Regions from separate parts of the Bradyrhizobium sp. UFLA05-108 genome, predicted to be linked through region 4. Evidence: riboswitches for the same ligand, from Rfam matches in the RefSeq annotation. Region 4 holds a riboswitch; each other region holds the start of a gene.

Region 1 (8,007 bases), on a different contig from region 4:
TCGCCTTGGCGACGAAAGTCGCGAATGTGAATTCGCTTTGTCTGAATCAGGAATGGCCTGATGGCAAACCGGGCCACGTGTGGATGCGGCCTATGGGAAAGTGCTGACGCGCGGCGGTGTTCGTACGCAATGTGCCCACGGATAAGCCGTCCAATGCCATCTCGGCCGTGAATTTTCATCGCGCATCAAAGGAAGCCAGCGGATCTAGAATCGCTAGATCGCGGGCATTCGTTCAGCAGCGTCACGTGGAGAAAGGAAGGCACCTGACAGACGCCTCCCCTCGTTAGCCTAGATTACGTAAGTAAGGAGAATATACAGAAGCAAAGGAAAAGTCGCCCGGTAATCCAGCCGTGCCACGTCCCATCCTAAAACGTCGCACGAAATTCGTTTTGTTCTCAACAGACATTTGGCGAAGCTACTGGAAACCAAAGATTTCCCCTTGGTAGGCGCACCAGGGCTCGAACGTGGGACCTGCTGATTAAGAGATAGCGACGGTCGAGAACAATCAATATTCGTCGCACGATCATAGCGATTGACTGCCTGCCGGGTATTCGCGCGAGCAAAGGGGCTCTCACCGAGCCGAGTGCGCGCGTCAGAAACCTGACGCGCGACTGCTGCTACTCGACGTCAATCCCAGCTCAGTGCACCGCCGTTCTGGTATTCGATGACGCGGGTCTCGAAGAAGTTCTTCTCCTTTTTTAGGTCCATCGCCTCCGACATCCACGGGAACGGGTTCTCGACCTCGGCGAAGACGGACACAAGTCCAATCTGCGCGCAGCGTCGGTTCGCGATGAAGTGCATGTATTGTTCGCACAACGCAGCGTTCAGGCCGAGGAAACCGCGGGGCATCGTATCGCGACCATAGGCAGCCTCGAGCTCGGCTGCCTCCCGGATCATGCCGCGGACCTCCTCCTGAAACTCTGGCGTCCACAAATGCGGATTCTCGATCTTGATCTGGTTGATCACGTCGATGCCAAAGTTCAGGTGAATGCTCTCATCGCGCAGAATGTACTGATACTGCTCGGCGATGCCGACCATCTTGTTGCGTCGGCCGAGCGACAGGATCTGCGCGAAGCCGGTGTAGAACCACATTCCTTCAAACACGACGTAGAAGGCAACCAGGTCGCGCAGGAAGGCTCGGCCATGGTCTGGCGTTCCCGTCTGGAACAAAGGGTCGTTCAGATGCTGTGTATGCTTGAGCGCCCAGGCCGCCTTGTCGGTGATCGAGGGCACCTCGCGGTACATGTTGAACAGCTCGCCCTCGTCCAGGCCAAGGCTCTCGACGATGTACTGGAAGGTGTGGGTATGGACCGCCTCCTCGAAGGCCTGCCGCAACAGATACTGCCGGCATTCCGGATTGGTGAGATGACGGTAGATCGCCAGCACGATGTTGTTGGCAACGAGCGATTCCGATGCGGCGAAGAAGCCGAGGTTGCGCTTAATCGCGCGCCGTTCGTCCTCCGTCAGGCCGTCCCGCGACTTCCACAGCGCGATATCGGCCTGCATCGAGACCTCGGTCGGCATCCAGTGATTGTTGCAGCCGGAGAGATATTTCTCCCAGGCCCATTTGTACTTCAGCGGCAAGAGCTGGTTGACGTCGGCGCGGCAGTTGATCATCCGCTTCTCGTCGACGGACACGCGGCCGCCCGTGCGATCGATCGCGCCGAGACCGGTCCCATCTGCCGGCTCGAGCTTGAGCTGGGTCTGTGGGTGGAGCGCGGCGGTGAAAGCCGAGGCGGCCGGAGCGGCCGCCGTGGTTTCGGTATCGGACCAATTGAGCATCGTCATTTCCTTACTGACACACTTCACATTCGGGATCTTCGATCCGGCAGGCCTTGATACCATCGAGGTCCAGGGCTGCCGCGGCTGGCATTATGATTGGGGCGTGCGAGGCCGCAGCCGATACGGAGACCGCGTTGAGTTTGCCGTCGGTGCCCTTCAGGGTCGATTTTTCGACGTGCGTGGCGCTGCTGGAGCGCAGATAATAGGTGGTCTTCAAACCGCGCCGCCAGGCGAGGCGATAGAGCGCATCGAGCTTCTTGCCGGAGGGATTGGCGATGTAGAGGTTGAGCGACTGCGACTGGTCGATCCATTTCTGCCGCCGTGCGGCAGCCTCGATCAGCCAGGCGCTATCGATCTCGAAGGCCGTCGCGTAGAGCGCCTTCAGATCCTCCGGGACGCGATCGATCTGGCCGACGCTACCGTCGAAATATTTGAGGTCGGACACCATCACCTCGTCCCAAAGCCCCCTCGCCTTGAGGTCGCGGACCAGGAACTCGTTCACGACCGTGAAGTCGCCGGACATGTTCGACTTGACGAACAGGTTCTGGTAATTCGGCTCGATCGACTGCGACACGCCGCAGATGTTGGAGATCGTCGCTGTCGGCGCGATCGCCATGACGTTCGAATTGCGCATGCCGCCTGCCACTATCTTCTTGCGGAGGCGATCCCAGTCAAGCGTCGAGGAGCGATCGACATCGAGCCCGCCGCGCGAGTCGGCAACGAACTGGATAGAGTCGAGCGGCAAAATGCCCTTCGACCATAGCGAGCCCTCGAAGCTCGGATAGCGGCCGCGCTCGGTGGCGAGATCGGAGGATGCCTGGATGGCGTGGAAGGAGATCGCTTCCATGCTGATGTCGGCGAAAGCGACCGCCGCTTCGGACGCGATCGGGATACGCTGGACCTGAAGTGCCTCCTGGTACCCCATCAGGCCGAGCCCGACCGGCCGGTGGCGTATGTTGGAGCGGCGCGCTTCCGCGATGGTGTAGAAATTGATGTCGATGACGTTGTCGAGCATTCGTACCGCCGTCGTCACCGTCCGCTTCAGCTTGGCCTGGTCGATACCGTTAGCTCCGACATGGGCGAGCATGTTGACGGAGCCGAGATTGCAGACCGCGACCTCGTCGGCAGAGGTGTTCAGCGTGATCTCGGTGCAGAGGTTCGAGGAATGGATCACACCCATGTGGCGCTGCGGCGAGCGCAGGTTGCAGGGGTCCTTGAAGGTTATCCAGGGATGGCCGGTCTCGAACAGCATGGTCAGCATGCGGCGCCAGAGGTCGGTCGCACGCACGGTCTTGAACACACGCATGCCACCGGCCTTCGCCTTGGCTTCATAGGCCTCATAGGCCGCCTTGAAGGACGTCCCATACAGTTCGTGCAAATCGGGCGTCTCGTCCGGCGAGAACAGCGTCCACTCGTCGTCGGCGTCAACGCGCTGCATGAACAGGTCCGGCACCCAGTTGGCGGTGTTCATGTCGTGGGTGCGGCGGCGGTCATCGCCAGTGTTCTTGCGCAGATCGAGGAATTCCTCGATGTCGACGTGCCAGGTCTCTAGATAGGCGCAGACCGCGCCCTTGCGCTTGCCGCCCTGGTTGACGGCGATCGCGGTGTCGTTGGCCACCTTCAGGAACGGGATGATGCCCTGGCTTTCGCCATTGGTGCCCTTGATGTGGGCTCCGAGGCCGCGCACCGGCGTCCAATCGTTGCCGAGGCCGCCGGAGTACTTTGCCAGCAGCGCATTGTCCTTGATCGACTTGAAGATGCCATCGAGGTCGTCCGATACGGTGGTGAGGAAGCAGGACGACAGCTGCGGGCGCAGCGTGCCGGAATTGAACAGCGTCGGCGTCGAGGCCATGAAGTCGAACGACGACAAGAGATCGTAGAACTCGATCGCCTTGGCTTCGCGGTCGAGCTCTCGAATTGCCAGGCCCATCGCTACGCGCATGAAGAAGGCCTGCGGCAGCTCGATCCGCTTGCCTTGCTGATGCAGGAAATAGCGGTCGTACAGCGTCTGAAGGCCGAGGAACTGGAAGTTCAGGTCTCGCTCAGGCTTCAGCGCCGCGGCGATGCGGCCGAGATCGAAGCGGGCGAGTTCGGGATCGAGCAGTTCGGCTGCGATGCCGACCTTCACATAGGCCGGAAAGTATTCGGCATAGTGCGTCGCCATATCGCCCTGCGAGGCCAACGTCGTAACGCCGTGGACATGCGACAGCACCTCGCCGCGGAGCTTGTCGAGCAGCAGGCGTGCGCTGACATAGGCATAACTCGGCTCCTGCTCGACCAGCGTGCGCGCGGCCATGATCGAGGCCAGCGCCAGCTCGTCCTGGCTGATGCCGTCGTAGAGATTGCGGGTGGTCTCGGCCAGCACGGGGGCTGCGGAGACGCCGTCGAGACCGTCGCAGGCCTCATTGATGATCAGTTCGAGCCGGCGCGTGTCCAGACCGACGCGCGAGCCGTCCGGCAGCGTCACGTGAAGGATCGGTGCGGCGATGGGCGCCGGCTGCGCGGCCGCTTCCTCGGCGCGCTGGCGGGACCGTTCCTCGCGGTACAGCACATAGGCCCGGGCGACCTTGTGGTGCTCGCTGCGCATCAAGGCGAGTTCGACCTGATCCTGCACATCCTCGATATGAAAGGTGCGCCCCTCACCTGCGCGGCGCATCAGGGCTGCTATGACTTCGGCCGTCAATTGCTCGACGCTCTCGTGAACGCGGCGCGAAGCAACCGCAGTGCTGCCCTCTACCGCGAGGAAAGCCTTGGTCATTGCGACCGCGATCTTGGCGGAATCGAACGGCGAGACCTTCCCGTTGCGGCGGATGATCTGCATGGCCGGCTCGCTGGAAGCAGCCGCAAGTGACTGTGGACGCAACTGGATGATGGGTGCGGAAGCGGTGTCCGCGTCGTGCAGGTTCAGTGACATCAAAGGGCCCCGTGATGCGCGCGTTGTGTTTGGACGGGGCGATAAGGAAGGACGCTGCCGGAACGCCGGCAGACGTGTTGCCGGACGGTGCGTGCAAGCGACCGCCGGACACCCCGCCCGTGGACGTTCAGATCGTCACGGCAGGTCTCCTGGCTCGCAGGTCGTTGCTTGCTTCCTGTCTTCCCGGCGCGGGCGCACCAGTGACGTTGTCCGGAAGCAGCTCGCTGCTGACAGTTGCGGGGGCAGCGCCGGAATTCCGCACCAAAGGCGCAGTTCACCGGCTTCCCTCTTAGCCACTACATCTTGCGACGCAGTAGGACCGTGACACCCATATATGGAGATATTCGAGGCAAGCTGTCAATGATTGATTTCACGGGGGGCGCACGCGGACGGCCATCCCCAATCAGTTATCGAGTATTGACGAGCTCAAGAATGCTTCTGATCGTCGCCACCATAGTCGATTCGCACAGCCGGCTAATGCTCTCAATCCTTGCTCATAGCGACAAAGCTTTTTAAGCGCGTCGAGGCTTCTCTCGGCGCCGGCTCTCGCAGCTTGCTTCATCCCTTTGAGCAAATTCCGATCGAGCGCAAGCTTTTCAATTCTATTGGCAAATTCGCAAATCTGTCGCGGCTGGCAAAGAAAGCCGTTTACGCCATCCTGTATGAGCTCCGGCAGTCCACCAGCGGCGGAAGCAATAACTGGCACCCCGAGCGCGAGCAGCTCTAGCACGACCTGGTCGACCATCGAGCCGCGAAGGCAGCACCAGCACATCGTATGATCCAATCCATGGACGGACGGACTTCCCCAATCGTCCTTTTCTGCAAAGGGCATGAGGCGTACGCGCACCATGGACTTCCAAGCAGCTTCATCTCTGTCCTACGCCAGTGCTCTTGCGGAGGATCGCAAAATCGTACCTGGCACCAAGTGGGGTGGGGCGTTCGGATCTCGGCAATCGGCTCGAGATTGTCCCAGGCTTTTGAGGTCGCCCCCTTATAGCCTGTGGATCAGGTCGAGATTCAGTTTTTGAAATTCGATTTCAGTTGCACACGCACGAATAGTTTTCTTGCGTTTGTAGCCGATGGCCCATCTTTGGCCGTTCGCCGCGGGCCGCCTAGACATCCCAAATCAAACCAGACGGGGCTTCAACAGAAAAAGGGCCGTCTCATCATTGTTGCTTTAGCCATGAAACCTGCGCCTGCTTCGATGATTGCGTGCAATACTCTGCGATCCGGCCAACTGACCGCGCTAACATTGATCCAAGCGACAGCAACACGTTAGCCATCAATGGATAAACTCAAGCGCACGTGTAAAGAGTTCGACATGCAACATCAGCAGCCGCCACCGAGTTGCCCTGACGATAGGCACCCAAGCGTGCCACCCAGGAATCCTGGTTGGGTGAGCAGCAAGATAGAGGAACTTCCTGCGGGGACCAAGTTCAACCATGCTAATAGGGATGGAGTGTGGGGCGGCGCGGGGCAAAGCGGGCATTCGGGCAAAGCTATTTGGATGGCTTTAGAGAATGATGTGAACGCTGCACACGGCTATGCAGGTAGTTCTGGGCGGTACTCCATTGTCGAGGCGCGAGAGCCACTCAAATTGGCGGTCATGGACGAGTGGTATGATCAAGTTGAACCTGACGAACTGGGCGCATGGGCTGCGATGGCGCAGAAGCATGGCTTGGACGGAGTGAAAACGGAATATGAGAGCTCCTACGAGGTCGTTCTGTTTGACACAAGTAAGGTTAGAAGTTTAGGTGAACGTCTTCTGGGCCTTCCCGGCGAGATAGGCGTTGTGGTCCTCCCCGAACAGGAGCACGATCCAGAAAAGACTTGGCCGGAGATGGAAGTCTCGACGTTCTCAACTACTGAGGATTCGAAATCGCGCTCGAGATCAGTGGTCTGTGGTCAATGTGGGATTTCGGACGTGTCGTCGGTGGGAGCTGGGACCATGGCAAGCAACCGGCCCCCGACGCGCTGATCGGCGCATTGAACAGAATGGGCGTCCTGCCGAGGCTGTTCCAGCCGACAAATCTGTACATCCGCGGTTGGCCTTACACGGCGCGATTGGACGCCGGACGACGGGAGGCAACCCCGAACAATGCGCAAGGCCACATCATTACTCTAGTTCCTCGGCTTGAACGCGGCTGAACATCAGACACTTTATAAGTGCTGGCGCTGGAGCGCATTTGGGTTGGTCGGCAGTTACGACCGCAGTTGCCGCAAAGTGCAGGACATCCAAGGAGTCTTTGGGCCCAGTGTCATGCATTGCCCCACTGAGGCAGGTGGGTGCTGGGCTCGCGAGATTTGCGCCTAAAGCCTGACGTCGGCTCAGTATGCGTCGCCTCCTTCAAACAAGGTTTGCACGAGGTCTTTGGTGGCACGGCAATTGCTGGAACGTGGACGTCGGTCCCTGCCAACCTTTGGTTCTGATGTTCTTGCGACTTGAATCATTGCCGCAACAGAGAGCCAGCCGCGACAATGCATCCGCAAAGTCAGGCGCAATTGGCAGGCCCGACTCGATCTGGCCGCAGGTCTAACAGTTAATCCACCGGATCAGTCATCTGGTGGGACGTTCGGAGGGGAGCTGAAATGAGCGTCAAAATAGGAACTCTCAGGACGGAGGTAATGCGGGCCAAACATACTACGATACTCCCGCAGATAAATCCCGGTGTTTACCTTGCGGGGGTTTTGGACGCCGATGCAGCTCGCGCGCAGGAGGCTCCCTATGGAGCATTCGCCCTTCGGCGCTCCGAAACGCGGGTGGCCGAAGTGGTCTATCGGTCGGGCGGCCGTCACGAATTCGTGGGTCCACGCGATCAACATCAGCGGTTGGCTTTTGAAATCGAAGATGGTTTCTGCGCACGTGGAGGGCATGCCCAACGGTGAACCCCTCGCGACTCGATGTATACCGACAAGAACGAGATCGGCGGAGGTTTACATAAACGCCAGTGCGGCATCACGTTCATGTCGAATTGATCGGTCGGCAGGGCGCGGTAGTCGCTGGCTGCCGCATCGCTTCGGCTCTTCAACAGAGACAGCCTCGGTGATCATTTGTATTCAGACAATGGGTGCTGCCGAGATTGAGGACGTTTACCGCAGGCAGATGGCTGAATGGATCAGCGCAGCAAAAGCCGGCCCTTCCGGTCGGGCGAACGTATGACACCTTTGTCGCCTCGGCCGTCGCAGAGAAACTCGCCGAGCCTCGCGCCGGAAATGGCGTGGTATCTCCTAATTGGACCACGTCGCCGTATGACTGACAGATAGAGGGTGAAGACGCCGAACGGAATTCTATCGGTCTCGCACGCAATTCG
Region 2 (8,007 bases), on a different contig from region 4:
ATGTCTGGAGAACGACGCGTTCGTTCGAAAGTCGCCAAGCATTGGAGGTCAGTGCATTTCGTGGCGGGGCGCCGATGGCCAAACGATCTGCGCGCACATCAGGTTCGACCGCGCGACGAAATATTGCTCAGTGAAAGACACGAAGATCAAGGACGGATATTCTCTCACGGCATCATGCGGTGGTTAACCCGGCAAGGTCCATGACATCCGACTTGCCGGAAAGCTTCTGTCTCGTCTTAAATCCGGTTCACTCTTGCTTGCCGACCGTGGCTACGACGCCGACTGCATCAAAGAACTCGCCACGAGAAAAGGGACATGGGCTAATATCCCGCCGAAAATCAATCGCAGCAACCCGATCTGCTTCAGCCCTTATCTCTACCGAGCTCGCAACCAGGTCGAGTTGTTCTTCAACAGGATCAAACAATATCGGCGGGTAGCGACGCGCTACGACAGACTTGCCGCCAACTACCTTGCCTTCGTTCGACTCGCGTCGATCAGGCTATGGCTGCGCCTTCATGAGTCCTCTTCGTCTTAGTCGCTTCAATCGCAGCGCAGTACATGAGCGACTCCACGTCTTCGCGCCTCACTAGTCCACGTTCGATGGCGATCTCAAGAAAAGGTCGATGTTCATTGATCGCCGCTCTTACAGCCGCGGCGACACTGGCGTACCCGAACTCAGGTACCAGTGCTGTCGCTAGCGCACTCGACGCCAGCAAATTCTGCCGGGACCGCTCTTCATTTACCGTAAGCGAGCACACACACCGCTCGAGGAAGATCGTCGCCAAACGTTGAAGGAGGATGATGGACTCGATCAGGCGATCGCAAACCAGCATGTCGTAGCAATTGATCTCCAGCAGGCCGTGCTGGCAGGCCATCGCGATGGCAGCATCGTTCCCCAAGATCGCAAATGCTGCTTGGCAAACCGCTATAGGAATAACTGGGTTTACCTTGCCGGGCATAACCGAAGATCCAGCCTGGATCGCGGGCAAGGCAATTTCTCCGATAGCGCCGCCGGGACCCGACGAGAGCACAATGAGGTCATTTGCAATCTTCCAGAGGGAATTCGCTGAATTTCGAAGTTCGGCCGATAACCGCGCACACGCGTCTAAATTCTGCATCGCATCGAATGTATCGGTAGCTGGCTTGATTTCGTTACCAATCAAGGTCGACAAGTGTCGGAACACCGCCTGTTTGTAGCCAGGTTTAGAGTTAAGTCCGGTGCCAACTGCGGTACCACCGAGTGGAAGGACCAGGAGTTGGCGCCGCAACTCCTCCACTTGCTTCGCATGACGCTGTAGGACCGCCTCATATGCCCCGAATGTCTGACCGAACAACATCGGAACAGCATCCTGCAAACATGTGCGGCCAAGGCGCAAGGTTTCGGAATACTCCTTCTTCTTTTCCGAGAAGGCAGCGGCCAATTGCATCAAGGCAAGCGAAGTACCTTGCGACACACGAAAGATCGCGAGCCTTATGGCCGTCGGAAGCACGTCGTTGGTGGATTGACCGAGATTGACGTGATCGTTTGGATGGATGAAGGAGTAGTCGCCAGCTGGTTTTCCGCTCAGCCGCGTGGCCACGTTTGCGACCACTTCATTGACATTCATGTTGGAGGATGTACCACCGGAGCCTTCGAGCACATCGACAATCAAGTGAGCATCGTGCTTTCCCAAGAGGATCTCCTGGCACGCTTTGATGATGGCTTCGGCTCGCTCCGCTGAAAGCGCGCCGATCTCTTGATTGGCTCGCGCCGCAGCTTCCTTAATCATCGCCATTGCTGGGACGAACTCAGGCAGCGTCGCGATGGTACGGCCCGTTAGCGGAAAATTTTCCACAGCCCGAAGAGTATTGATGCCGTAGAGTGCGTCCGCGGGCAGCTCTCTCTCACCGAGAAGGTCTTCTTCGATGCGTATCTGCCCCATGACGACAACGCTTTCGTTTTCTTCGAGTGGCTATTGATATCAATGATGTTCATCGCCCAAGCAATTTGCGCCACGGCCGCGATCGGACAAAGGTCAATTCGTAGAGCGGCTCCGGTGAGCACCGCATTGATGATGCTTCATCGAAACCGGCCATTGTGCTCGTCCAGACAAAATGCAAGCCTTGCCGAAACTTTTCCGTCTTCCCTTGCCTGACGACAGGGGACCAGCAACATCGAACAACTCCGGACAAATGGCGCTTGCCGTCTGACAGCCTGCGGATCCTATCGCGACAGGTGTCCGCCTTAGCGTAGCGAGTATAGCGGACTCCGCAATTTTGCGATGGTTCTTCATAGGTTGATCTATGAGCGTCGACGCTCTCTTCGCGGTTAGAAGAATATCGACGTGGAGACCAACAGATTCAACGCATGTCCCGTTCGGGGGGTGTATGTGATGCTTGTCGGGTTATTGATATAGGTCAGTCCTATGCTTGAATATATGCCGGGTGCCAAATGCGCGGTATATGTTCCAGAAATCGCCGTACTGTCGCGATGCACAAGGTGTCCCTTGGCCAAGGCTGCATCCACTGCAAAGTTGCTCCACGCGGTGTTTGTGGCAACCACAGCAATCTGATCGTGTGGCCGGCTGTCAAACAGTCCTTTCGCATAAAGACGGAGCTCGTAGTACTGACTGACCCTGTTTAAGTCAGGCGGCGCGTACATCACAGAAAATCCGCCATAGATCCCGCGAGCCGCCGAGCCTTGGGCATCAGACTGCCAGAGTTGCCTGTCCGCCGCGACGTAATAAACGCTATTTGCGTTAGCTCTCGGTTGCGTCGGATACTGCAAGTCTTTGTAGCTGCTATTGTTGAAACCGGCACCTGCCCGCAACCAAGTCTCGGGCGAACCCGGCACGGCTCGGTTCTTGTAACCGGTTTCGTCAAGTAGAAGAACGCCCGCGTTGGTCGTGTCCCAATTTAGGCCGGTCGGATTTTCGGCGATCTGGGCAGATTGGCCGTCTGGACTGAGTGAACGCTGCAACGAGATCTTATTGTAGAAGCGATCACCAAAATTGTACTTCAGATTGATAGCTGGCGTTGGCGCGGCATTGTTGCTCATGCCTGCTTGGTATAGGATATTCGATGAGGCCCCAAAAACGTTTACTGCTGCGTTTCCTCCGACCACAGTTCCCACGAACTCATTTATGTTTCTGAGATAACCCATCTTGAGTTCAAGCTTGCCATCGAAAAACGTCTGATAATAGGCAAGCGTGTTAATCCCAAATCTGTCTGGGCCCCCAGGCTTCCAGGTCCAATATTGCTGCTGGGCACCTACGATAATCTGGCCATCGGGAATCCCAAAGCGGCTGAGATCATAGGTCACGATCATGAAGTTTAGGGTATTAAATGTCGGATTCTGGCCAATATATAGCTGATCGCGGATGGTGCTTCTGGCTGCATTCGGCAGGTGATTGGCCACGAATGTGTTTACTGTCCCGCCGACATAACCGATCCCGACTTCGGCCAACGCAGATCTGACGCCGCCGTAATCTTCGTCGATCGTATCGGCGGGGCCAGGAATGTTGAGCCACATGCCTTTTTCGCGCAGGTTCTCGAACCTTGCAAATGGATCGACTTTCAATTGAGTTGCTGTGTTCTTTGCAAGGACAACCGCGCTGCCAGACTTTGACGTAAGAGCGATCACTTTCTGTACGCGTGCAGAGCTACCGACGGGATGCACTACTTCTTCGGACCGGTAGCCTCGGGGCTTGATAGCATGATAGTCCTTCTTTTGAAGTCCTCCCTGAGCAATCTGAGTCGGAGTGCCGCCTTTGGGGTTAGGCACGTTGGCAGCGTGTGCCGGCGCCAAGCCGCCGATGGGACTCGCCGCGAGGGACAGCGCAACAGCAAGCCATCTCTGCGCATTGGCTTCATGAAGCGTCGTTTGTAGCGCGCTAGCCGCAAGACGATGCAATTGACCGGCCCGAAGCCTTGAGATCTTTGAAGCCTGAATACTCGAGACGGCGGAGATCGCATTGGGAGTAGACCTTCTAGATGCAGATGACGAGATAGTAGATCCCTCAGGCCCGACGGCGCAGCCAGATCTATAATGCATCCCGACTTCCTTAACGCGTGAAGAACGACTTGTTGCTGAACCACGATTGCCATGTGTTTGACGTTTGCATCAATTGCTAGGGTTGGTAGGTGACACCGGGCTCGCGAGCCATTGCTGCGCGATTCCGCTCCTCAACGCTCGAAGCTGTCGCCGCGACCAATCGTTACTCGTTTCGCTGGGATCTCGCGCGTGGATGAAAAGCTAATTCAGGTCCTGGGCTCGTCTACCGACAAAGGCACGCGCAAAGCCCATCCGACACCGTCGCCACGAGGTCAAGAAGACTGGAGTGGACCATCTGCTGGACGGGTATAACGACCGCGCTCGCCCACGCTTCTCAAGGTTAGACGCGCCTGTCGGGAGGCACTTTCAAAGCGGCAAGCCGCCATTGCTGATGGGGACGACGGCATCTTGCGACAAAGCCGATATGGCCTCACAAGAACCGGCCCTGCTTTTTATTTGAGAACGCGCGGCGCGCCGCTCGAAGACATCGTGGAAATGCGATAACGAAGCAAGCCGAATGCTGCATGCAGCAAATTGGCGAACAAAGGTAGGGTGTGCATCGACCGGATCCCGCGGCCACCCTTGTGAGGCGTTAGGCAACCTTCGGTTCCTTGGCTGCCTTGATGCGTGTTACGCTGCTCTGACCATCGATGCTGACGGGTACTTCACCGGCGACGGTGGCGCGACGAACGAGGCGATGCTGGTCGCCGTAATCGTTCACCGCGTAATGCTGCGTAGCCCGATTGTCCCAGATCGCTATATCGCCTTCCCTCCAGCTCCAGCGGACGGTATTTTCGAGAGCCGTGATATGAGACTGAAAGACATCAAACAGCTTCTGGCCGTCGTATTTTGGGATACCAACGAAATTTTGCACCAGAGCGCCGAGCACCAGCGCGCGTTCGCCGGTCTCGGGGTGCACGCGCACCACAGGATGCTCAGTCTGATAGATCGTCCTAGTGAAGACTTCGTCCAAGTGCTTTTTGTCGAGCTCGCTGACACGGTCCAGTATTGCGTAGTCAAAGGAGTTGCTGTGAACGGCCCAAAGCTTGTCTGCAAGCCGCTGCAACGGCGGTGCTAGGTCGAGGTAGGCCGCAACGGTGTTTGACCAGGCTGTGTCGCCACCGAAGGGTGGTATTACAACGCCTCGTAGCACCGCAATTTTGGGGTAGGCATCGACGAAGGTTCCATCGGTGTGCCACAAGTCGGCCCGGCTACCGGCGCGGGCAGAGTCAAGCTCGATGGTCGACGTCGTTCCCTTTATGGCACCGAGCGTTGGATGAGGTGCCAGACTTCCAAAACGAAGGGCAAAGCGCTCCTGCTCAGCATCGTCGAGATGACCCTGGTCGCGAAAGAAGATAACCTTGTGCTCCACCAGGAGCTCATTGATCGCGGCGATCGTCTGGTCCGGCAAGTCTCCCGACAGCTTGACGTTTCGGATCTCTGCGCCGATGCGCGCTGCGCGTTTGACGATGTCGGCACGAGGAATGATGCTATCCGACGATCCGGCTGCATCCATGGTGACACTCTCCAATTTGCAGGTTGTTCGCCAGACCAAGCTATTCAACTGCGACAGGAGTCGACGAACGCTAAATTGCGGACCGCAAAGCGCAAATCCGCCATAATGCGTGGCAACAGCGACGAGCTCTTGTGCTCTTCAGGCGACCTCGTAAAATTGACCGGGTCTGTCAATCCGATCAATTGCTAGCATTGGTAGTTGACCGGCCCAAAATGTCCGCACTTCGCTGGGACGTTGATGCAGATGTTGCAGTTCAGCGCCGACGAACAAGAAAACCGTCCGCCTTGGAATCGACAACGACGCTCCTCAAGGTCTCGTTGGCCGAGATCTATTTTGCTTCCTTCGTACTGTTCGATCGATGGCGATCTTGACGGCGGCGGAGGTCGACGCCATGAAGGTATAAGACGCACTTTACGACGCACTCGCACGTGTTAGGCGCGAGCTCGTCGAGCAGATCCTGCCGCGTGAAGCTTTGCGCGACGATTGCTCCGGACAGATGCGAAGGGCTCGATGCTTTCTTCGTTAAGACAGACCTGCCCGGCCAGAAGCCGCAGCAAAGGTAATCCGCAGAGGTTGACGTTACCCCTCTGGTGCAGATAATCGAAGTTGTCGAGGTTCTCCAGATCTCTCTTGATCTGGAGCTAAGAGGGAAGCCGGTGCGTCCTCGATCCGTTCAGGATTGAATCAATGCCGGCGCTGCCCCCGCAACTGTAAGCGGCGAGCCCGCATCCATACGTGTCACTGAAGCAGGCGCTTCGGGAAGGCCGGATGCAGGCGATGACTCGCGAGCCAGGAGACCTGCCCCGACAACATAATCGACCACGGGCGGGGTGTCCGGTGGTACGCCAAGCAGCAGGGCGCTTTCGCGGCCCTCCTGCCTGCGTCTCCGCCATAGCCTTTGCTCCAACCACAATGGGGTTAAAGCTATGTCTCTTCCCTCACTTCCTGTCGCAACCCTCGGCATGCCACGTATCGGGCCACGCCGCGAACTCAAACTGGCGCTCGAAGGCTACTGGGAGGGCAAGATCAACGACCGGCAGCTTCTTGAAGCTGCGGCCGGTCTTCGTGTCGCTAACTGGGCACGGCAGAATTCGCTTGGCGTCACCGTCATCCCATCGAATGATTTCTCACTCTATGACCAGGTTCTCGACACGAGCGTCATGGTTGGCGCGATTCCTAAAGCGTACGGCTGGGAGGACGGTCCGGTCTCGCTGACAACCTATTTCGCCATGGCACGGGGCTCGCAAGACCAGGAGCACGACGGTCAAGCCCATCATGGCCATGGCGCCGCTGCGCAGGAAATGACCAAGTGGTTCGATACCAATTACCACTACATGGTGCCCGAATTCCATAAAGGTCAGACCTTCAGGCTTTCCTCCCGTAAGCCGATCGAGGAATATGAGGAGGCGAAAGCCCTTGGCTATCAAACACGGCCTGTCCTGATCGGACCAGTCACCTTCCTTAAGCTCGGCAAGAGCGCCGACTTGGCGTTTGATCCGATTTCGCTGCTCGATAGCCTCGTTCCGGTCTATGTCGAGGTCCTCCAAGAACTGGCGAAACGTGGAGCCGAGTGGGTCCAGCTTGACGAGCCCTGCTTGGTGCTCGATCTGGACGAGACCACACGAAGCGCGCTGCAGCGTGTCTATCGGCGTTTCGCCAAGGAGGTGCCCGGCATCAAGATCATGCTTGCCACTTATTTCGGTGCAATTGGCGACAATCTGGCGACAGCTCTGGGGCTGCCAGTCGCCGGATTGCACGTCGATCTGGTGCGCGCTCCTCAACAATTGAGCCAGATTGAACCCGGCGCCCGCGCGGACCTCGTGATTTCACTCGGCATCATCGATGGCCGCAACGTGTGGCGCTCCGACCTGTCGGCACTCGTGGAGCGGTTCAGGCCCGTCATTGCAACGTTCGGCAAGGATCGCGTGCAGCTGGCGCCGTCCTGCTCACTCCTTCATGTCCCAATCGACCTTGAGCTGGAGACCGATCTCGATTCTGATGTAAAGAGCTGGCTTGCCTTCTCGGTTCAGAAGATCGGCGAGCTCGCGACCTTGGCAAAAGCGCTCGCGGTCGACGGAAAGGTCGTTGCCGCCGCGTTTGCCGAATCGGACTTTGCGGCGACGGCCCGCCGAGCTTCGCCAAAGATCCATGACACGGCCGTTGCCCAGCGTACGGCGGCGATTGATGCGGTTATGCGCCGCCGCAATAGCGCTTTTGAGAGCCGCGCCGAGCTTCAGCGCAAGCGTTTCGGCCTGCCGCTTTTCCCAACGACCACGATCGGGTCGTTCCCGCAGACGGCAGAAGTCCGCACTGCTCGCGCCGCGCGTGCCAAGGGAAAGTTAACAGACGCGCAATATGAACAATTCCTGAAGGATGAAACGGCTCGCGCCGTCCGATGGCAGGAAGACATCGGGCTCGACGTGCTCGTACACGGCGAGTTCGAGCGCAACGATATGGT
Region 3 (8,007 bases), on a different contig from region 4:
GGGCGGCGACTGCGCGAAGGCGGCTGGCCTGACGGAGCCGACACCGTGGTGGTGATGCTCGATGGCGGCACGGCGTTTCAGTCGCTCGATCCGCAAGGCCTGCAGATCTGGTGGGGCGCCTATCTCGGCATGCCCGATCAGGTCGTCATGTCGGGTGCGTTGGCCGAGATCGGTCCGCGCATCGTCGCCGCACGGCAGGAGGCGCGCGAACGGCACGGCTGGATCATGGACAGCTACATTCTCAAACGCAGCGTGTGACGCGACCGCAGTCGCGTGAACGGAGGCAGGACGACATGCTCCCCAATTGGGTTTACGAGAAATGCCCGGGTATCTCGACCTCGCACCGCGAGGCGGCGATGGCGCGGCAGGCGCAACTGACCAAGCCGACCGGTGCGCTCGGTCGGCTCGAGCAGGTCGCGATCGACCTTGCGGGCCTGCAGGAGACGGAGCAGCCGCGCGCCGCGCGCGTGCCGATCATCGTCTTTGCCGGCGATCACGGCATCGTCGCCCAGGGCGTCTCCGCCTATCCGCAGGAAGTCACGATCGCGATGATGTCGAATTTCGCCGCCGGCGGCGCTGCGATTTCGGTGCTGGCGCGTGAATTGGGCTCAAGTCTCGAGGTCGTCGATGCCGGCTCGCTGGCACAGTCGGTGGTCGCGGGGATTGTCGCGGACAAGCCGCGCTGCGGCACGCGCGATTTCAGCGTGGAAGCTGCGCTGGAGCCGGCGGAGCTGGTGTTTGCGTTCGAATGCGGACAGCGCGCTGTGACGCGTGCGGCGGCGAAGCAGCCTGATCTCCTCATCCTCGGTGAGATGGGCATCGGCAATACCACGGCGTCGGCGGCGATCGCGGCGAGCCTGCTCGGGGTGAGCGCCGACGAGATCGCCGGTAGCGGCACCGGTGTCGATGCCGCAGGGCGTGCACGCAAGGCGCGCGTGATCGACGCTGCGCTTGCACGGCATGGCCTGACGAAGACGGGCGCGTCTGCGGAGGAGGTCCTGCGCGCAGTCGGCGGCCTCGAAATCGCGGCGATCTGCGGCGCAATCATCGCGGCTGCACAGCGGCGTGTTCCAACCCTGATCGACGGCTTCATCGTGTCGGTTGCTGCGCTGGCGGCCGCGCGCCTCAATCCGTCATGTCAACCGTTCCTGCTGCCGTCGCACCAGTCGGCGGAACTGGGTCATCGCCTGGTGCTTCGCGCGCTCAACGTTCAGCCGCTGGTCAGCCTCGATCTCAGGCTCGGGGAGGGATCGGGCGCCGCGATCGCGCTGCCGCTGGTGCGGCTCGCCTGCGCCCTGCACAATGGCATGGCGACGTTCGCGCAGGCCAATGTTCCGGATCGTCCCTCCTGATAGCACTCAAACGATCGTCTGATTGACCGAGACGACGCGCCAGCCGTTCGCGAGCCGGTCGATGTGGGTGAGCGAGAGTGGCTCGATCGCAAAGCGCAGCGCCGCCTCCGGGGCGAGGTCGAGCGCGATGCACAGCACAGCGCGGATGGTGCCGGAATGGACGACGAGGACCGCCGGTCCTCTTTCGATGCGGTGAAGGCCTTCACGGGTTCTGGCGATCTGATCTTCAAAACTTTCGCCGCCCGGCGGCCTCGCGTGCGCTGGATTGGCCCAGAACTGCGCGTAGGGCTCGCCGCCCGAGGCGGCGAGATCGTCGTGACGTCGTCCGGTCCATTCGCCAAAATCCTGCTCGCTGAACCCGGGCACGAGGATCGGATCGAGCCCGAGCGCGTGTGCCGTGTCGACGGTCCGTCGTGCCGGGCTCGCGTAGCTCGCGGCCCCCTGCGGCAGGCACCGTCGCAACGCGTCCAAACGCGTCCGGTCGCTGAGGTCGGCCTGCGCATCCATGGCGTGGATCGTCCCCGCGACGCCATCGACGACCGCATGTCTCACCAACCAGAGGAAGGTGTTCCCCTCCATTCAGCATCTCCACAGACGTTTGCACCGCTGCGACAAGAATGCCGCGGCCAGCACATTGACTCTCTGTCGCTCCTAATCATAGATGCTCGCGACGGTTTCCCCATCCGGGGATGAAAAGGGAATGCGGTGCGGGGATTTTCCCCAATGCCGTAGCTGCCCCCGCAACTGTAAGCGGAGAATCCTTCGTCACAAGCCACTGGGCTCTCGGTCCCGGGAAGGCGGCGAAGAGGTCACGACCCGCGAGCCAGGAGACCTGCCGTCAGCCGTGGTCACACGCGAAGATGTCGGTCGGGGAGTACAGACATTTGGCTTAGCTGGAGGCGAGAACTGCGCCGAAGGTTGAGACTTGGTTCGCTGTGACGTGCCACTGACGTCATACCGAGGTCCGAACCATGTCTTCCGCCCGCACCGGCTACCCGCGCAAATTCCTGCGCGCGTCCAGCATTCTCACGCCGTTCATCTTCGTCGATATTTCCGCAGCCGTTGCGCAGCAAGTCCGCGAGCAATTGCCGCCGGTCGAGGTCCGCCAGGCCGACCAAAGCCGCAAGCCGGCCAAGCCGGGCGGACGCAATGAGCGAAGCGCCCGGCGCGCGGCGCCGAACAGAACGGCGACCGCCGTGACCTCGCAAAAGCCGGCCGTTCACGCGACGCAGACACCACTCAACACGAATGCAGTGGCTGAAAGCGCTTCGCGTCTCGGCCTCACTGCGCGTGAGGTGCCCGCGACCGTCGAGGTGATCTCGGCCGAGACGATCCGAGAGCAGGGCTACCGGACCGTTTCGGACGTCGCCCAGGGCACGGTCGGCGTGACCGCCGGCGACAATCCGGCGGAGCCTTCGGCCTTCTCGATGCGCGGCTTCACCAACAGTCAGATCAATACTCTCTACAACGGCATCAAGATCGGCCCGCAGAACATGACCTCGCGCATCATGGACACGGCCAATCTGGAAGCGGTGGAGGTTCTGAAGGGGCCGGCCTCGCTGATGTCAGGCGAGGGCGCCAGCGGCGGCGCGGTCAATTTCGTGACCAAGCAGCCGCACACCGGGCCGGTCCAGAACGAGGCATTCTTTTCGTACGACTCGCTGAACTCGTACCGCAGCTATTACGGCTCCGGTGGCAGCACCAATGTGCAGGGTCTCGATTATCGGTTCGACGTCAGCCGGTCCTCGCTCAATGGCTTTGCCGACGACACCAGCACCAAGACGCTCGATGTATCGAGCCAGCTCAACTATCGCGTCTCGGACAATCTCAAGCTCTGGGGCGCGATCGAATACAGGGAGGATCGCTCAAAGGCCTATTGGGGCGTTCCGCTGGTGCCGATCGCCTACAGCGGGTCGCACGCCACAGCCGGCATCGTCTCCGGCAGCTACGTCTCGAACTACAACGGGTCGAATCTCGGCCCCGTCACGATCGACGACCGCACCTTCAACACCAACTACAATGTGCTCGACAATCGCAACGCGGCGCAGGAGGTGTGGCTGCGTGGCGGCTTCGAGCTCAAGCTCGCGCAGGGCCTCACCTTGAAGAGCCAGACCTATGGCTATGGTGCCGAGCGTACGTGGTTCAACAACGAGGTCGAGGCGTTCAACGCCAATTCAAACCTGGTCGATCGCGAGCGCTTCTATGTGGCGCACAGCCAGCGGCTGGTCGGCAACGTCACCGACCTGACCTGGGATGCGAATATCGCAGGTTTTGACAATCGCCTGGTGACGACCTTCGCCGCGAGCGATCTCGATTTCGTCCGGCCGGGCGCGGCGAATTTCCCGCATGATCTCGTCACGCTGGTCGATCCCGCGCGTGGTTACTATGGCCCGCTCACGACGCAGCAGCAGACGGCGCGCATCGACAACGAAGCATTGTCGTTCGAGGACCGGCTGAAGATCACCCGAAGCTTCGCGCTGATCGGCGGCCTGCGCGTCGAGCATATCGGGCTCGACCGCAATTCGACCAACGTCGGCGGTCTTGAGAAGGCGGGCTTCCCGTTCTCGAAGGACTGGGCGCCGGTGACCGGCCGCATCGGCTACACCTGGGAAGCGGTGCCCGGCCTGACCTTCTATAGCCAGTATGCGACCGGCGCCGACGTCTCGGCCAACAACATCTTCCTGCTCGCACCAACGCAGCCGCTCGACCTGACGACCTCGCGCACCTACGAGACCGGCGTCAAGCATCTGTTCTGGGACAATCGGGCAGAATGGTCGTTCTCGGCCTACGACATCCTGCGCAAGAACGTCTATGCAGCCGCCGGCGGCATGCAGCTCAACATTGCCGGGCGACAGGAGTCCAAGGGCGTGGAGCTCGCCGGTGCCGTGCGCGTGACGGACGCCATGCGGCTGTGGGGCAATATCGCCTATGTCGATGCACGCTATGCCGACTACAATTTTGCCGGTGGCTCGTTCTCCGGCAATACGCCGCCAAACGTGCCGCGCATCGTCGCCAATGCCGGCGCATCCTATCGCTTCTTCACACCTTTCCTCACACCTTGGCCGGTGGAGCTCGGCGTCGTCGGACGTCACGTCGGCGATCGCTACAACACCGATGCGAACACCGTGACGCTGAACGCCTACACGATCGCAGACGTCTACGCATTCGTCGACATCCCGAAATCGGTCTTCGCCGCCGTCGAGCAGACGCGTCTGACGTTCCGCGTGCGCAATATCACCGACAAGCGCTATGCGGTCTGGGGCGATCCGTTCTACCCCGATCAGGTTCTGCTGGGCGCGCCGCGCACCTATGAGATCTCCGCCGCGTTCAAGTGGTAAGGTGATGATCGCATGATGGGCGCGACGATCCTGCTGCACCGCTGGCTTGGAATTGCGTTCTGCCTGCTGTTTGCGATGTGGTTCGCAAGCGGAATCGTGATGCACTTCGTTCCGTTTCCTTCATTGAGTGAAGCGGAACGCGTCGAAAGTCTCGCACCACTGGGAAACGTGGCTGCGGGGATTGGGCCGTCGGACGCCGTCGCGGCGAGCGGACTGTCCGACGCTGCGCGCGTGCGGCTGATCCGGCGGAGCGACGGTCCAGTCTACGTCGTCATGGGGCCTTCGCGGTCGCATGCAATCCGCGCAACGGACGGCGCCGACGCCGCCGTGACATCGCCGGACGTTGCACTTGCCATCGCGACCGATCATGCGCCACGGCGCGGGCTTGATGTTGCCCGCGCGTCGGTCGTCGCGCTTGCCGAGTACGATCAATGGAGCGTGCCAAACGGCTTCGATCGGCATCGGCCGCTGTTCCGCGTGGCACTCGCCGACGCTGATGGGACGGAGCTTTACGTATCGTCGGTCACGGGCGAGATCGTCCTGGATACGATGCGGCGCGAGCGCGGATGGAATTTCATCGGCAGCGTCGTGCACTGGATCTATCCGACTGTGCTGAGGCGCAACTGGTCGCTGTGGGACGGGGTCGTCTGGAGCCTCTCGCTGTTCGCATTGATCGCAGCCGTGCTTGGCGCTGCGCTGGGCATCGCGCGGTTCAGGCTTGAAAAAGGGCGAATGCGCTCACCCTATCGCGGCTGGCATGCCCTGCATCACGTCATCGGGCTCTTGGCGACGATCTTCGTGCTGACTTGGATCTTCAGTGGCTGGCTGTCCATGGACCACGGGCGCTTGTTCTCACGCGGGCAGTTGACGCAAGCCGAAGCGAATATCGCCTCTGCGGTGCCCGACTGGTCCGCGCTTGCGACGGTGAACTGGCCGCCCATCTCACCATCGACCCGCGAGGTCGAGTGGTTCGCCTTCAACGGCAGCTTCTACCGGCGCGACCGCGTCGGTCTCGACAGGCAGATCCTGGTCAGGGCAGGGGATTCGAAACCGGACGAGCAACAGCCATTCCTGAATCCTCGCGATATCTCAGGAGTGACCGAGCGTCTTTGGGACGGTTGTGGCGTTCCAGCACCGGTCAGTGCGACCGATGAGTATCCTGCATCGTCTTTGCTGCCGGGTGGACCCGTCTACCGCACGCGATGCGGCGACGTCTGGTTCGACATCGACGGTTCGAACGGCGTAGTGCTGCAAAAGCTGGATTCGTCGCGACGGGTCTATCGTTGGCTCTACAGCGCCCTGCACACGCTGGATTTTCCCATTCTGCTGGCGCATGCGCACGTGCGTAGCGTTCTGATCGTCGGCTTGTGTGCCCTCGGCTTCGTGTTCTCGCTCACCGGCATTGTCATCGGCTGGCGCCGATTGCGTTACACAATCGGCGCCGGGATCTTGCGGCCGTGACAGACCTCACGCGTTCGCGGCTTCGTTGCGGCGTGAGCCGTCGGACAATCCTTCCTCGGCCAGCCACTCGCGCGCCAGATTGACGTCGAGCTGGGAGAGTTGGTGGCCGACCGGCAACACGCGGCTCTCCACGCGCGCGCCAGATGCAGCGAGAGTCCTGGCAAGGCCTCCGACATTGCCGGGAGGGACGATCGGATCGTGCTGGCCGGAAAGCAGCAGCACCGACTTGCCGACAAGATCGGCCTGGGGCGGCCTTGCCAGCGGCGCCATCGCGCGCAGCAGCACGGCACCGCGCAGGGTTTGCGGTCGAAGCAGCAGGATGGCCGCCGCGATGTTGGCGCCGTTGGAATAGCCAAGCGCCACCGGCGCCGCGATGCCGTACTCGTTGCGTGTGGCATCGACGAAGTCGGCAAGGTCATGCGCGCGGCGCACCACGTCGGCCTCGTCGAACACGCCCTCGGCAAGCCGCCGGAAGAAGCGCGGCGCGCCGCCTTCCAGCACCTGTCCGCGCGCCGAGAGCAGCGCACGGTCAGGGGCGGCCATGCGGCCGAGCGGGATCAGGTCGTTCTCGTCGCCGCCCGTGCCGTGCAGGAGCAGCAGCGGCGCAAGATCGCGCCGCGTGCCCTTCTCGAAGCGGTGGATGAAAGAGAGCTGGCTCATCACGCCGCCTCCTCATCGCCCAGCGGGGCCAGCACGCCTTCGATGTCCTTGCGATGTGCCTCCAGGAACGGCGGCAGCTTCAAGGCCTCGCCGAGCGTGGCGAGCGGCTCGTCCACGGCAAAGCCCGGAATGTCGGTGGCGATCTCGAACAGGATGCCGCCGGGCTCGCGGAAGTAGATCGAGCGGAAGTAGTTGCGGTCCTTCTGCTCGGTCGGCTGCATGCCGTGCTCGGTCACGAGCTTACGCGCCATCTCCGCCTCAGTCGCATCGTCAGCGGCACGGAACGCGATATGATGCACGGAGCCGCGACCCATGCGGCCGGGCAGAAAGCCCTTGGCCTCATAGATATCGACGATGCCGCCGGCTGAGTTCGGCGAACGATAGCGGCTGATCGAACCCTCGCCGCCGGCCGCCTCGAAGCCGAGCACATTGGTGAGGATGGCGCCGGTCTTGGCGGCATCATCGAGCAGTAGCGTCACACCGTGAAAGCCGCGCATCGCGTGCTCGGTCGGAACGTCGCCGTTGCTCCAGGCGCGCTCGTTCTCGGCACCGGGGACGCCGACCAAAGCGAGGCTCATGCCGTCGGGGTCGGTGAAGGACAGCACGCTCTCGCCAAACCGCTTCTCCAGCGCCTCATGCGCGACGCCCTTCTCGATGAAGCGATGGGTCCAGTAGCCGATCGAGCGTGCAGGTACGCGGAAAGCGGTTTGCTGGGTTTGGCCGACGCCGCCCCGGCCCGGTGCCGCATGCTCCCAAGGGAAGAAGGTGAGGATGGTGCCGGGGGTGCCGCTCTCGTCGCCATAATAGAGGTGATAGGTGCCGGGATCGTCGAAATTCACGGTCTTCTTGACCAGCCGCAGGCCCAGAAGCTCTCTGTAGAACTTCAGGTTCCTCAGCGGGTTACCGGAAATCGCGGTGACGTGGTGAAGGCCGGCCATAACTTGTCTCCATTGCGTGTGAGCCCTATCGGCTCGTCATGCTGGAAATATCGTTCCGCTCCATTTCAAAGACAATCTGGCGTTTCATGGCATCACTGTCTATGAAATGGCGACAATTGAAACGGTGCCGGAATGGACAAGCTGGCAGGCCTGCGGGCCTTTGCGAAGGTGGTCGAGCTCGGCAGCTTTTCCGAAGCGGGCCGGGCGCTGCGATTGTCGCGATCCGCGGTGAGCAAATATGTCGGCGAACTCGAGGAC
Region 4 (8,007 bases):
CGGATGAAGAAGAACGGCACACCGCGCGCGGACGGCCGCTGCAGCGTGCTCAGGCGATGGCAGATCGTCTCGAAGCCGACTCCAAAGACTTCACCGAGCATGTCGATGTCGTAGCGCTGCAGCTTCGCTTCGGCCAGGAATCGCCCGTAGGGCATGATTAGCGCGCCCGCGAAATAGTTGGCAAGCCCGATGCGTGCGAGCCCGCGCGTCTCCTGATTGGTAAATCCCGCAGCATCGACGAGCGCACCCAGTTCGCGATCCAGGCCGAGCATAGCAATTTGGGTCGCGAGCTGGAAGGCGCGCTGCCCGGGTTCGAGCCTGCGCGAAAGATGCAGCGTCCTGTTCTGCGGATCGTAACGGCGATGGACATCGTCAGCCGCGTCACCGATCAGGACCGTGACGTCGAATTTGGCCCGGAGGTGGTCGCTCAGAATGGCGGGAGTGATCGCGTCCGACGGCGCCAAGTCCTGCGCCAGACGTTCGGCAGCTTCATCGAGCTCGGCGATGTAGTTGTGGTGCGCATAGAAAAAATCGCGCACCTCTTCGTAGGCCGTCGACCGCAGGATTGCCGTCTCAGCCTGCCGATCCTCGCCGAGCCGCGCCGCGAGCGCCGCACTTTGCTCGATCGCCTGCCGATAGCGGCGACTGATGCTGACCACGGCCCTCCCCAGCGCCGGCATGTTGAGCGCGAGCTCCCGCAGCTCAGCGGACGATATCGTCTCGCCGATCTCGGGATCGGACAGCGCCTCCCGCAAATCGGCGACGAGCCGGGCTTCGTCATCCTCCGAGAACAACTGAACGTCGACGCCGAAGGCGGCGTTGAGCTTGAGCAGCACAGCGATGGTGAGGGGCCGCTGATTGTTTTCGAGCTGATTGAGATAGCTCAGGGAAATTCCAATGGCCGAAGCGAGCGCCTGCTGTGTCAATCTGCGCTGCTCGCGCAGACGCTTCACGCGCACGCCCATGAATGCCTTCTTCATCCGGCGCCCCCTGTCGACTTTGCAAACTTTGCAAATTCACGACCTCGGCTTCGCAAAGCTTCACCTTTTCAGTGCTATACGCGGGTTTTGGCTTTGCAGATATTGCGAACAGCAGACCGAGTTGCAAGGGTCCTTGAACAAGGGTCATCGGATATCGCGCCATGCAGGCCGCTCTCGAACCAGCCGCCGGACCCGAACGAGCCGACACGCTTCGTCGAGGTCGTCTTCCCCGAATAAGCCAACCATTGTGGCACCTTGTTCGGCGGCAACGCCCTGAGCCTGATGGGCAAGGCAGCATTTGTCGCGGCCAACCGCCGAGCCCGTTGTGCGGTGGTGATGGCGACCTCCGACAAGGGCAATTGCACGAGCCCGTCCGCGTCGGCGAACTCGTCGAACTAACCGCGCAGGTCGAACGCGTCGGCCGTTCGTCGATGACGGTCGCGGTCGAGATCGTCGCAGAAACGCTCGCCGCCGGCTCTCGTCGGATCGCCATGCAGGGCTCGTTCGAGATGGCCGCGGTCGACGCGGCCGGAAAGCCGACGCCGATCCATTCGCTCTCTTCCAACAACGCCTTGAGGATTCCCGATCGTGAAATCGCACAACGTCCGCACCTACAAGTCCTCCGAGCATCTGGCACGGGCGGACCAGCTCGCCTGGAAGATCGCCGAGGTCGCCTCTGATCCGGTCGCGGTCGAGCCGGCCGTGATCGAGATGATCGGCAACCGCATCATCGACAACGCCGCCGTTGCCGCGGCTTCCATTGCGCGTCGGCCGGTGGCGAGCGCACGCGCCCAGGCCGTCACGCACCCTTTCAAGCCCGGTGCAACAGTGTTCGGCTTGCCGCAAGTCCAGCGCATCTCGCCGGAATGGGCCGCCTGGGCCAACGGCGTTGCGGTTCGCGAACTCGACTTCCACGACACGTTCCTCGCCGCCGACTATTCGCACCCAGGCGACAACATTCCACCGATCCTGGCAGTGGCCCAGAACTGCGGCCTCGACGGCGCCGCGCTGATCCGGGGCCTTGCGACCGGCTATGAGATCCAGGTCAATCTGGTGAAGGGCATCTGCCTGCACGAGCACAAGATCGACCACATCGCCCATCTCGGCCCGTCGGCCGCCGCCGGCATCGGCACCGCGCTGGGCCTGCCAATCGAGACGATCTATCAGGCCGTACAGCAGGCACTGCATGTCACCACCACTACGCGCCAGTCGCGCAAGGGCGAAATCTCGAGCTGGAAAGCCTACGCACCGGCCTTTGCCGGCAAGATGGCGATCGAGGCGGTCGACCGCGTCATGCGCGGCGAAGGCGCGCCCTCGCCCGCCTGGGAGGGCGAAGATGGATTTATCGCGTGGCTGCTGTCAGGTCCGAAAGCACAATACGTCGTCCCCTTGCCAGAGAAGGGCGAGCCGAAGCGGGCCATTCTCGATACCTACACCAAGGAACATTCGGCGGAGTATCAGAGCCAGACCCTGATCGATCTGGCGCGCCGGATGGGCCCGAAGATCGGTGATCCCACCAAGATCGAAAGCATCGTGATCCACACCAGCCATCACACTCATTACGTGATCGGCACCGGCGCCAACGATCCGCAGAAGATGGACCCGAAGACCAGCCGCGAGACGCTCGACCATTCCATCTTGTACATCTTCGCGGTCGCGCTCGAAGACGGCGGCTGGCATCACCAGAAGTCCTACGCCCCGGAGCGAGCGGCGCGTCCCGAGACCGTCGCACTGTGGCACAAGATCTCGACGGTTGAAGATCCCGCCTGGACACAGCGCTATCACAGCCACGATCCCAAGCAGAAGGCGTTCGGCGGCCGCGTCGTCGTCACGCTCAAGGGCGGCTCCATCGTCAGCGACGAGCTTGCTGTGGCGGATGCGCACCCGCTCGGCGCGCGCCCGTTCGCGCGGCCGCAATATGTCGCAAAATTCCGCAGCCTCGCCGACGGCGTCATCGCACCGGCCGAGCAGGATCGCTTGCTCGGCCTGGTCGAGGGCCTGCCCGAGCTGAAGGCCAGCGATCTCATCGGGCTCACCTTCACCGTCGAATCATCGCAGCTCGGCGCTAAGGGATCGACCGGCATCTTCGATTGGTCGGGCCGCTAAGGCTAACTCAGCGCTTTCGTAAATCAAGGGATTGGCATCATGACGAACGAAGTGTCTTCAAAGCCGGCGCCCAAGAAGTCGGTTGCGCTGTCCGGCATCGTTGCCGGCAACACCGCGCTCTGCACCGTCGGCCGCACCGGCAACGATCTGCACTATCGCGGCTATGACATCCTCGATGTCGCAGAGACCTGCGAATTCGAGGAGATCGCCCATCTGCTCGTGCACGGCAGCCTGCCGACGCCGGCTGAGCTTGCCGCCTACAAGGCCAAGCTGAAGGGCCTGCGCGGCTTGCCGAACGTCGTGAAGGCTGCCCTGGAGGCCCTCCCCGCCGCGGCGCATCCGATGGACGTCATGCGCAGCGGCGTTTCAACGCTCGGCTGCGTGCTGCCGGAAGCACACGACCACAACCATCCTGGCGCCCGCGACATCGCCGATCGCCTGATGGCTTCGCTCGGCTCGATGCTGCTGTACTGGCATCATTTTTCCCAGAACGGCCGACGCATCAACGTCGAGACCGACGACGACACTATCGGCGGACACTTCCTTCATCTCCTCCACAGCCGTAAGCAGTCGGACTCGCATGTCCGCGCCATGCACACCTCGCTCAACCTCTACGCCGAGCACGAGTTCAACGCCTCGACCTTCACGGCTCGCTCGATCGCCGGCACGGGCGCCGACATGTACTCGGCGATCACAGGCGCGATCGGCGCGTTGCGCGGGCCGAAGCACGGCGGCGCCAACGAAGTCGCCTTCGAGGTGCAGAAGCGTTATGGTGACGTCGATGAGGCCGACGCCGACATCCGCCGCCGGATCGCCGCCAAGGAAGTCGTGATCGGGTTTGGCCACCCCGTCTATACGATCGCCGACCCCCGCAACAAGGTGATCAAGGAAGTCGCGCGCCGCCTGTCGCGCGAGGCCGGCTCGATGAAGATGTTCGAGATCGCCGACCGGATCGAAGCCGTGATGGCGGAGACTAAAAAAATGTTCGCCAATCTCGACTGGTTCAGCGCGGTGTCCTATCACATGATGGACGTGCCGACCGCGATGTTCACGCCGCTGTTCGTGATCGCCCGCACGTCGGGATGGGCTGCCCACATCATCGAGCAGCGTATCGACAACAAGATCATCCGTCCGTCAGCCAATTACGTCGGTCCGGAGAATCTGACTTTCGTGCCGCTCGAACAGCGCAGCGGATTGCGCTCGTCGGTCCGCGCCGCCTGAGGAACTGCCAGATGCCCTATCTCGTTGCCGCCGATCTGCCGCAAGAGCCTGCCGGGCTCCGCTTCCGCGCGTTCCTGAAGCAGCCGGGCATTCTGAAGCTTCCTGGCGCGCATAACGGCATGGCGGCGCTCCAGGCCAAAGCGGCCGGCTTCGAGGCGCTGTATCTCTCGGGTGCCGCGATGACAGCATCGATGGGCCTGCCCGATCTCGGGATCATCACCGTTGATGAAGTTGCCTTCTTCATCCGCCAGATCGTCCGCGCGTCGGGCCTGCCCCTTCTCGTCGATGCGGACACCGGCTACGGCGAGGCACTCAACGTCATGCATGCCACGCGCGTGTTCGAGGATGCCGGCGCAGCTGCGCTTCATCTCGAAGACCAGAGCTTGCCGAAGAAATGCGGTCATTTGAACGACAAGAAAATTGCCGATGCACATGATATGGCAGCCAAAGTGGCAGCCGCGTCAAAAGCTCGTCGCAATCTCGTGATCATCGCCAGGACCGATGCGGCCTCAAGCGAAGGCCTCGATGGCGCCGTTGCCCGTGCCAAACTCTATATGGAGGCGGGTGCCGACGCGATCTTCCCCGAAGCGCTTAACACTGCCGAGATGTTCCGCGCCTTTGCCGAGCGTATGCCTGGCGTACCCCTGCTCGCCAATATGACCGAATTCGGAAAGACCCCGTTCTTCACAGCCGCCGAGTTCGAGGCGATGGGCTACGCGATGGTGATCTGGCCGGTGTCTTCGTTGCGCGTGGCGAACAAAGCGCAGGCAGAACTTTATGCTGCGATTTCGCGCGATGGTGGCACGCATAAGCTCGTCGACCGCATGCAGACGCGTGCGGAGCTCTACGCCACGATTGGACTGCACGACTACGAGGCACTGGATTCATCGATCGTAAGAACGGTCGTTCCGGCCGGTATGCCACAGCGCAAGTGAACGGCGAGAGGTTGACGGCACCCCATCGATGCAGATAATCGAAAACGTCGAGGTTCTCCGGGTCCCGCTTGATCTGGAGCTAAGAGGGAAGCCGGTGCGCTCCCGGTCCGTTCGGACTGAAGCAATGCCGGCGCTGCCCCCGCAACTGTAAGCGGCGAGCTCGCATCCAATCGTGTCACTGAAGCGAAAGCTTCGGGAAGGCCCGGGTGCAGGCGACGACCCGCGAGCCAGGAGACCTGCCCCGACAACATAATCGTCCACGGGCGGGGTGTCCCGGTGGTACGCCAAGCAGCTGCCGCATCCGCGGCTGCCTGCCAGCGTCCGCCATGGCCTTTTGCCCCCACCAAAATGGGGTTAAAGCTATGACTTCTCTTTCACTACCAGTCGCAACGCTCGGCACGCCCCGTATTGGGCCACGCCGCGAACTCAAGCTCGCACTCGAAGGTTTGTGGGCCGGCAAGATCAGCGAGCAGCAACTTCTCGAAACCGCAGCCGGGCTCCGTGCTGCCAACTGGGCACGCCAGAAATCGCTCGGCGCAACCATCATCCCGTCGAACGATTTCTCGCTTTACGACCAGGTGCTCGATACCAGCGTCATGGTTGGCGCCATCCCCGATGCCTACGGCTGGAAGGGCGGCCTGGTCTCGCTCAAGACCTATTTCGCGATGGCACGCGGATCACAGGGCGACGCACACGACGCGAGTTGCGGTCACGCCCATCATGGACATGGTGCAACAGCGCAGGAAATGACCAAGTGGTTCGACACCAACTACCACTACATGGTTCCGGAATTTCACAAGGGCCAGACCTTCAAGCTCTCCTCGCGCAAGGTGATCCAGGAGTACGATGAAGCCAAGGCGCTCGGCTATCAGACCCGTCCGGTGCTGGTCGGTCCCGTCACCTTCCTGAAGCTCGGCAAAAGCCATGACGCGGCGGTCGATCCGATCTCGCTGCTCGATGGCCTGCTGCCCGTCTATGTCGACGTTCTCCAGGAGCTCGCCAAGCGCGGCGCTGAATGGGTCCAGATCGACGAGCCTTGCCTGGTGCTCGATCTCAATGAGATCGAGCGGAACGCACTCCAGCGCGCCTATGCGCGCTTCGCCAAGGACGTGCCCAACGTCAAGATCATGCTCGCCACCTATTTCGGCGCGATCGGCGACAACCTTGCAACCGCTCTGGCGCTCCCGGTAGCCGGGCTGCACGTCGACCTGATCCGCGCGCCGCAGCAGCTGAGCCAGGTCGAATCCGGCGCCCGCGCCGACCTCGTGATCTCGCTCGGTGTCATCGACGGCCGTAACGTCTGGCGCTCCAGCCTGTCGGCGCTGATCGACCGCTACAAGCCGATCATTGCCAGGCTCGGCGCCGGCCGCGTGCAGATCGCGCCGTCCTGTTCGCTGCTGCATACGCCGATCGATCTCGAGCTTGAGACCGGCCTCGATCCCGACGTCAAGAGCTGGCTTGCCTTCTCGGTGCAGAAGATCGCCGAGCTGTCCACGCTAGCGAGGGCCCTCGCAGGCGATGACAGCGTCGCCGATGCCCTCGCCGCTTCGGACAAGGCCGCGAAAGCCCGCCAGATCTCACCCAAGATCCACGACGCGGCGGTCGCCAAACGCATGGCGGCGATCGACGACGCCATGCGCCGTCGTACCAGCGCTTTTGCGAGCCGCGTGGAGATCCAACGCAAGCGCTTTGGCCTTCCGGCCTTCCCGACGACGACGATCGGCTCGTTCCCGCAGACCGCGGACGTGCGCAATGCCCGCGCCGCGCATGCCAAGGGCAAGCTGACCGACGCGCAGTACGAGCAGTTCCTCAAGGAGGAAACCGCCCGCACGGTGCGCTGGCAGGAGGAGATCGGGCTCGACGTGCTCGTCCATGGCGAGTTCGAACGCAACGACATGGTGCAGTATTTTGGCGAGCAGCTCTCCGGCTTCGTCTTCACCCAGTATGGCTGGGTGCAGTCCTACGGCTCCCGCTACGTCCGCCCGCCGATCCTGTTCGGCGATGTCTCGCGGCCAAAACCAATGACGGTCGACTGGTGGCGCTATTCGCAGTCGCTGACGAAGAAGCCGATGAAGGCGATGCTCACCGGGCCGGTGACGATCCTGAACTGGTCATTCGTGCGCGACGATCTTCCGCGGAGCGACACCTGCCGCCAGATCGCGCTCGCGATCCGCGACGAGGTCACCGACCTCGAAAAGGCCGGCGCAACCATGATCCAGATCGACGAAGCCGCGCTTCGCGAGGGCCTGCCGCTGCGTCACTCCGAATGGAAGACCTATCTCGACTGGGCCGTGGAGAGTTTCCGCATCTGCTCGACCGGCGTTGCCGATGCCACGCAGATCCACACCCACATGTGCTATTCGGAGTTCAACGCCATCATCGACGCGATTGCGGCCATGGACGCCGACGTCATCTCGATCGAGACGTCGCGGTCGAAGATGGAACTACTGGATGCTTTCACCAGCTTCAAATATCCGAACGACATCGGCCCGGGCGTCTACGATATCCACTCGCCGCGCGTCCCCGAGACCAGCGAGATGCGGGATCTCATCACGCTGGCCCGGAAGCGACTGTCGGACTCGCAGCTCTGGATCAATCCCGATTGCGGCCTGAAGACCCGCAAATGGGAAGAAGTTCGACCTGCACTCGTCAACATGGTCGCCGCCGCACGCGAATTGCGCAAGGCGTCTTGATGCCGACGTAGCCTTACCTCCCGTTCCTGCACGGAGACTGCCGATGCGCTTCTGGATCAAATGCACCCGTTT

The links. Region 4 has a riboswitch for cobalamin ahead of metE (5-methyltetrahydropteroyltriglutamate--homocysteine S-methyltransferase). Riboswitches for the same ligand answer to the same signal wherever they lie in the genome.
Region 1: another riboswitch for cobalamin. It lies ahead of SO140_RS22445 (ribonucleoside-diphosphate reductase subunit alpha); the one in region 4 lies ahead of metE (5-methyltetrahydropteroyltriglutamate--homocysteine S-methyltransferase).
Region 2: another riboswitch for cobalamin. It lies ahead of metE (5-methyltetrahydropteroyltriglutamate--homocysteine S-methyltransferase); the one in region 4 lies ahead of metE (5-methyltetrahydropteroyltriglutamate--homocysteine S-methyltransferase).
Region 3: another riboswitch for cobalamin. It lies ahead of SO140_RS01955 (TonB-dependent receptor domain-containing protein); the one in region 4 lies ahead of metE (5-methyltetrahydropteroyltriglutamate--homocysteine S-methyltransferase).

What each region holds. Positions count from the first base shown of each region.
Region 1 is NZ_JBANAZ010000030.1:88,178-96,184, reverse strand. Features, by position in the region: gene SO140_RS22455 (alpha/beta hydrolase) at 1-107, shown strand, start outside; gene SO140_RS22450 (ribonucleotide-diphosphate reductase subunit beta) at 628-1,782, opposite strand; gene SO140_RS22445 (ribonucleoside-diphosphate reductase subunit alpha) at 1,793-4,696, opposite strand; cobalamin riboswitch at 4,819-5,035, opposite strand; gene SO140_RS22440 (glycosyltransferase) at 5,100-5,546, opposite strand; gene SO140_RS22435 (hypothetical protein) at 6,093-6,674, shown strand.
Region 2 is NZ_JBANAZ010000045.1:1,038-9,044, forward strand. Features, by position in the region: partial or broken gene SO140_RS28590 (transposase) at 188-535, shown strand; gene SO140_RS28595 (aspartate ammonia-lyase) at 495-1,922, opposite strand; gene SO140_RS28600 (carbohydrate porin) at 2,309-3,892, opposite strand; gene SO140_RS28605 (TauD/TfdA dioxygenase family protein) at 4,626-5,549, opposite strand; cobalamin riboswitch at 6,145-6,369, shown strand; gene metE (5-methyltetrahydropteroyltriglutamate--homocysteine S-methyltransferase) at 6,476-8,007, shown strand, end outside.
Region 3 is NZ_JBANAZ010000002.1:147,096-155,102, forward strand. Features, by position in the region: gene cobF (precorrin-6A synthase (deacetylating)) at 1-258, shown strand, start outside; gene cobT (nicotinate-nucleotide--dimethylbenzimidazole phosphoribosyltransferase) at 294-1,352, shown strand; gene SO140_RS01950 (histidine phosphatase family protein) at 1,359-1,931, opposite strand; cobalamin riboswitch at 2,007-2,206, shown strand; gene SO140_RS01955 (TonB-dependent receptor domain-containing protein) at 2,324-4,690, shown strand; gene SO140_RS01960 (PepSY domain-containing protein) at 4,703-6,151, shown strand; gene SO140_RS01965 (alpha/beta hydrolase) at 6,158-6,811, opposite strand; gene SO140_RS01970 (ring-cleaving dioxygenase) at 6,811-7,749, opposite strand; gene SO140_RS01975 (LysR family transcriptional regulator) at 7,882-8,007, shown strand, end outside.
Region 4 is NZ_JBANAZ010000062.1:10,347-18,353, reverse strand. Features, by position in the region: gene SO140_RS34140 (short-chain fatty acyl-CoA regulator family protein) at 1-965, opposite strand, end outside; gene SO140_RS34135 (acyl-CoA thioesterase) at 1,142-1,660, shown strand; gene SO140_RS34130 (MmgE/PrpD family protein) at 1,569-3,086, shown strand; gene prpC (bifunctional 2-methylcitrate synthase/citrate synthase) at 3,126-4,307, shown strand; gene prpB (methylisocitrate lyase) at 4,319-5,242, shown strand; cobalamin riboswitch at 5,276-5,500, shown strand; gene metE (5-methyltetrahydropteroyltriglutamate--homocysteine S-methyltransferase) at 5,605-7,935, shown strand; gene SO140_RS34110 (hypothetical protein) at 7,979-8,007, shown strand, end outside.